2 linked regions of the Sagittula sp. P11 genome follow. The protein of the gene in region 1 interacts with the protein of each later gene in a pairwise test. Links are inferred from orthologs where the notes say so. Each region holds a gene or a part of one and is shown on either strand. Other genes may lie near its edges.

Region 1 (3,007 bases):
ATCCGTTTCTCCGCCACGAGCTTCGGGATGCTGGACGCCGCATGCACACGCAGCCCGGCGATCACCTGGCTCTGGAGGGTCGGGTTGTCGTCGATGAAGGCCACGGGTCGGATGGCGTCATGGTGCCTGAGCGCGGCCACCAGCTGCTGCCCCGTCGCCCCGGCGCCGTAGATCAGGACCCGGACGGAATCCGCACCGTGCAGGTAGACCTGACGGATCGCGTATCGCAGGGCGATGCGCCAGCCGACGGACAGCACCAGGACAAGCAGCGTGAAGTGGACATGTGCCCCGACGGGAAGGGCGGGTGCCCCGACGGGAAGGGCGGGCAGCGCGCGCGGCGCAATTGCATAGCCGAGCAGACCCAGGGCGGCGGCATATGCGGCGGTCCGCCCCGGGCCGCGCATCTCGAACGCATCCAGCTTCGTCCGCGTCAGGCCCAGCACCCATCCGAGGATCGCCCCGCTTGTCGTGAGGACCAGCGCCACCGGGGCCGCCTCCGCCATCCCGATCCGCCCATGCGCGGTGAGCAGGACCGACATCCCGAACGCAAGCAGGATGACCAGTGCGTCGAGCGAGATGAACGCCGCCCGTTTCTGGGGGCGGGTCATGCCGGTGACGATCCTGAAGAACATGTCCAGACCTCTCTCCCACTTCGCGGGCCCCGTCCGTACTTCGCGTACGCATCGGGAACATCAGGACGATAAGCATGTCTCGGGTTAAGGCGGGTTTAACCCGCTCGCCTTTCGATTGTCGTGGGCACCGCATTCGACGCGGATATCGCCGAATGTCGCCCGGTTCGGGGGACGCGTTAATATACGGCCTTTCGCCCATGGGCTGCCTGCGGTATGCACCGCGCCAGCAGTCGTGTGGGGCAGGGGTCCCGTGCGACCCTGACCTTTAAGGAGGGCCAAATGGGTTACCGCATCGTCGTCGCGGGCGCCACGGGCAACGTGGGCCGCGAAATGCTGAACATCCTCGCCGAACGGGAATTCCCCGTCGACGAGATCGCCGTGCTGGCTTCGCGCCGGTCACTCGGGACCGAAGTCAGCTTTGGCGACAGGACACTCAAGACCCAGGACCTCGCGACGTTCGACTTCACCGGTTGGGATATCGCACTGTTCGCCGTGGGCTCCGGCCCGACCAAGGAATTCGCGCCGAAGGCCGCCGCGGCGGGCTGCGTGGTGATCGACAACTCGTCGCTCTACCGCTACGATCCGGACGTGCCGCTGATCGTGCCGGAAGTGAACGCCGACGCCGTGATGGGCTATTCCAAGAAGAACATCATCGCGAACCCGAACTGCTCGACCGCGCAGATGGTCGTCGCGCTGAAGCCGCTGCACGACCGCGCGAAGATCAAGCGCGTCGTGGTGTCGACCTACCAGTCGGTGTCAGGCTCGGGCAAGGAAGGCATGGACGAGCTCTGGGATCAGACCAAGGCGGTCTACAACCCGGTGTCCGAGGTGCCGCCGAAGAAATACCCGAAAGAGATCGCCTTCAACGTGATCCCGCACATCGATGTCTTCATGGAAGACGGCTCCACCAAGGAAGAGTGGAAGATGGTCGTGGAGACGAAGAAGATCATCGATCCGAGCATCAAGCTGACCGCGACCTGCGTGCGCGTGCCGGTCTTCGTCGGCCACTCCGAGGCGATCAACATCGAGTTCGAGGAATTCCTCGACGAGGACGAGGCGCGCGACATCCTGCGCGAGGCGCCCGGTATCATGGTGATCGACAAGCGCGAGGACGGCGGCTACGTCACGCCGAAGGAATGTGTGGGTGACTTCGCCACGTTCATCTCCCGCATCCGGCAGGACTCGACCATCGACAACGGTCTGAACCTGTGGTGCGTCTCGGACAACCTGCGGAAGGGCGCGGCGCTGAACGCCGTGCAGATCGCCGAGGTTCTTGGCCAGCGGTGCCTGAAGAAGGGCTGACCGCCTTTCCGAATCGACTGACCCTTTGCGGCGCGCGACCTGCCCTTGGTCGCGCGCCGTTTCTGTATCTTGGGATCGCAAGTGAAGGCCAAGGGTTAACCGTCCGCAAGGCACTGCAACCTTCAGGTGCCTCTGCCACGCAACTCCTGTCCAATTGTATCGAAGTGCTAACCGGACGCCCCGCCAGCTAGCCCAACCGGCGATAGGCGGAGTTCGTCGACAATGGTATACATTGTCTGCACGCGATGAGATGCCTTGCCAGAACGGCAACCGACCGAAGTACGCGGCCCGCCTCTCTCCTCTCTCTCCGGAGGCAGCCCAAGGTCCCTTTCTCGCGACATCGCCGATGCGGGCAAGCGCCCCGCGTGACTAAGGGGCGCCCTGCGCCCGCCCTGTTCGCGCTGCGGCTTGCCAACCGTCTCTCTCATCTCTCTCTCTGACGGCGGGCCGCAGCGACTGCGTCCCACAACCGGACATGAAGAGCGACCGACAACGGTCATCAGCGCATTGTTGCCCGTGGCGCCGCAGTTCTGTGGCCAATTAAGCGACAGTTTCCAACTTGATGCCAATGCGCCACAAGAGGCAGCCGGTTCGCCACAATTTCGACGCATTTGGGTTCCAGCGTTTCCGGACAGGCAAGGAGCACTTTCAATGCAACACCAACCGGACGCGCAGGCCGGGTGGCAGGATGCCCAGAAATTGCCGGGACTTCCCGCTCCTCTCGACTGCGAAACGCGCGCGATGCTGCGCCTTTTTCTATCCCCCATCCTCGAACAATCGGACAGTTGGGCCGAGATCTCCGAAAGACTGGCGGTCAAGGGCTACAGCCTCACGTTCCGCGAGGGGCATCTCGTCGTGCTGAACGACCACGGCGAAGGGCTGTGCACGGGCACCGATCTCGGCATCCCGATGGCGCGCATCGCGGCCCGGATCGGGCGGCCCTGCGTGAAGGCGCACCGCGGCGGTCATTCGGGGGAATTGCGCCGCGCGATGAACTGAGGGCGCGCTGCCGTTCGCAGGCGCCCCCCGAAGTTCAGACCACGGTGAACTGGCCGCTCTTGCGGTCGATGTGC
Region 2 (3,000 bases), 520 kb from region 1 along the record:
CGCGCATGCACGGGCGTGGGCCGGTCCTTCTTCCCCCGCCCCGCCGGGCGCGGCGGCTGGCAATAGACACAGACGACCTCGTGCCCGGCCTCGACCAGCGCATCGAGCACCGGCACCGAAAACTCCGGGGTTCCCATGAAGACCAGCCGCATCGAAATCTCCTTCCGGGCAAGAGGCGGCGCAAAGCCCCGCCCTACATCACGCGGCCCTGCTTGGCCCATCGCCCGCGCCGTGACAAGCCGATTGCCGGAAGGGGGCTCCGCCCCCCGGCCTGCGGCCTCCCCCCGAGGTATTTCGACAAGGTGAAGCGAATGGCGCGCGCTGCCCTTCATCTTGGTGCAAATACCTCGGGGGAGCTGCGGAGCAGCGGGGGCGGAGCCCCATCGCGCCCTGCAGGGCGCGCCTGTCGGCGCGCCTCATGTCTTTTCGAAGAAAAGGCGGGCCGGCGAGACGAGCCCTACGTTTTGCGCGCCTTGCGGATCAGCATGTCGCGTTTCACCTTGGACAGCCGGTCGAAGTACATCCGCCCGTTCAGGTGATCGATCTGGTGTTGCACCGAGGTGGCCCAGAGGCCGACGAAATCCCGTTCTACCCGCGTGCCCATCTCGTCCAGGTAGGCGACCGTCACGGCGCGGGGACGGGATACTTTGGCCCAGACGCCCGGCAGGTTGGGGCTGCCTTCCTCGTGGTCGCGCAGTTGCACCGAGGCGTGCAGGATTTCCGGGTTGGCCATGCGCACCGCCTCGCCGCGGGTGTCGGAGGCGTCGACCACCGCCAGCCGCAGCATCACGCCGATCTGCGGCGCGGCAAGGCCCACGCCCGGCATCGCCTCCATCGTGTCGATCATGTCGGTCCAGATGGCGCGGATCTCGTCGGTGACGGCCTCCACCGGCGCGGCGACCGTCCTGAGGCGCTTGTCGGGCCAGGGCACGAAGGGGCGGACGGTCATCGCAGGGCCTCGTATTCGGAAAGCAGCGCGCCGCGTTCCGCCAGCGGCAGGTGCTGAAAGTGCATCACCCCGTCGAGGTGATCGGTTTCGTGCTGGGCGATGCGGGCGGCGGCGCCGGTCAGCACGACCTCATGCGTCTTGTCGTCGAGGTCGGTGTAGCGCAGCCTGATCCGCGTTGGTCGGGTAACCATGACCGACACGCCGGGCATCGACAGGCAGGCTTCCTCGCCGGCCTCTTCGGGGCCGTCCAGCGGCTCCACCACCGGGTTGATGCAGACCATCGGCGTCTTCTCCCCGTCCTTCCAGGTCGCGTCCATCACGAACAGCCGCGACCGCACGCCCACCTGCGGCGCGGCGAGGCCGCGGCCCGGGGCGGCGTACATCGTCTCGAACATGTCGCCCGCCAGCCGCGCCACGGCAGAGGGCGCGCGCACCAGCATCGACGCCGCGCGCAGCCCGGTGTCCGGCCAGGTGAGGATCGGCAGCAGGCTCACGCCTTCTCCCGCGCGCGTTCCTTCTTCAGCTTGACCATCTTGCGGGTGATCATCTGACGCCGGAGCGGCTTGAGGTAGTCGATGAAGAGCTTGCCGTCGAGGTGGTCGATCTCGTGCTGGACACAGGTCGCCCAGAGGCCGTCGAAGGTTTCGGTCCGAAGCACGCCGTCGCGGTCAAGCCATTCCACGTCCACGACCTTGGGGCGCTCCACCTCGGCGTATTGCTCGGGAATGGACAGGCAGCCTTCCTCGTAGACGTTCTGCTCCTCCGACGAGGCGATGACGCGCGGGTTGAACATCACCAGCGGGCGGGCGTCCTCCCCGTTGTCGGACTTGGAGCAGTCGAGCACGATCAGCCGCGACAGCACGCCGATCTGCGGCGCGGCCAGCCCGATGCCCGGCGCGTCGTACATGGTTTCCAGCATGTCGTCGGCCAGCACGCGCAGATCGTCCGACAGGTCGGGCACGGGATCGCAGACCTTTTTCAGGCGCGGGTCGGGATGGATGAGGATGGAGCGCTTCATGCGCCGGGATTTAGGGAAATGTGCGCCTTCGCGCAAGCATCGGGGTTGCACCTGCGGATCAGTTGGCTAGCGTCCGCGGCAAAACTGCAGGAGATGCCGCCGCCATGAGCCGCTTTGACGAAGAGATCGACCGCCAGGGAACCCATTCGGTCAAATGGGACATGATGGAAAGCATCTACGGCGTGCCCTCGGACGAAGGTCTTGCGATGTGGGTGGCGGACATGGACTTCCGCCCGCCCGACTGCGTGCAGGCCGCCGTGCAGCGCATGGCCGACCACGGGCTTTACGGCTATTACGGCGACGACCGCGGATACCGCGAGGCGATCTGTTGGTGGATGAAGGAACGGCACGGCTGGACGGTCGAGCCGGGCGCCATCTTCACCACCCACGGGCTGGTCAACGGCACCGCGCTCTGCGTGCAGACCTACACTGAGCCGGGCGACGGCGTCGTCCTGTTCACGCCGGTCTACCACGCCTTTGCCCGCGTCATCAAAGCCTCCGGCCGCGAGGTCGTCGAATGTCCGCTGACGATTCAGGACGGGCGCTACGTGATGGATTTCGACGCCTACGACGCGCAGATGACCGGGCGCGAGAAGATGGTGATCCTCTGTTCGCCGCACAATCCGGGCGGCCGGGTGTGGACCCGCGAAGAACTGCAGGGGCTGGCCGATTTCGCCAGGCGGCACGACCTGATCCTCGTCTCGGACGAGATCCACCATGACCTCGTGATGCCGGGCCATACCCACGTGCCCATGCCGCTGGCGGACGACAGCATCATGGACCGGCTCGTGATGATGACCGCCACGACCAAGACCTTCAACATCGCAGGTTCCCACATCGGCAACGTGATCGTCCCTGACGAACGCCTGCGCGCGCGCTTCGCGGCGACCATGGCGGGGCTGGGGATTTCGCCCAACTCCTTCGGGATGTTCATGGCAGAGGCCGCCTATTCCCCGGAAGGCGCGGCCTGGGTCGACGAACTGGTGCAGTATCTCGACGGCAACCGGCGGCTCTTTGACGAGGGGATCAACGT

Evidence for each region. Proteins that work in one complex are often made in the same cells at the same time.
Region 2: the proteins of CDO87_RS08965 (region 1) and def interact in binary tests that used the Escherichia coli proteins (3 or more experiments, as listed by UniProt). The link is inferred for Sagittula sp. P11 from one-to-one orthologs.

The regions. Positions count from the first base shown.
Region 1 is NZ_CP021913.1:1,830,007-1,833,013, reverse strand. What follows is about bases 152-2,922. They hold CDO87_RS08965 (aspartate-semialdehyde dehydrogenase), read left to right. Parts: upstream 152-911; coding sequence 912-1,934; downstream 1,935-2,922. Other genes in these bases: CDO87_RS08960 (hypothetical protein), read left to right, coding at 2,586-2,922; CDO87_RS08970 (nucleoside-diphosphate sugar epimerase/dehydratase), read right to left, coding at 152-632. In the rest of the region: more of CDO87_RS08970, read right to left, coding at 1-151; more of CDO87_RS08960, read left to right, coding at 2,923-2,933; CDO87_RS08955 (carbonic anhydrase), read right to left, coding at 2,968-3,007.
Region 2 is NZ_CP021913.1:1,307,309-1,310,308, forward strand. The notes cover bases 204-3,000. They hold def (peptide deformylase), read right to left. Parts: upstream 1,968-3,000; coding sequence 1,440-1,967; downstream 204-1,439. Other genes in these bases: def (peptide deformylase), read right to left, coding at 458-949; def (peptide deformylase), read right to left, coding at 946-1,443; CDO87_RS06360 (MalY/PatB family protein), read left to right, coding at 2,072-3,000. Outside these bases: fmt (methionyl-tRNA formyltransferase), read right to left, coding at 1-152. UniProt on the Escherichia coli protein: Removes the formyl group from the N-terminal Met of newly synthesized proteins. Requires at least a dipeptide for an efficient rate of reaction. N-terminal L-methionine is a prerequisite for activity but the enzyme has broad specificity at other positions.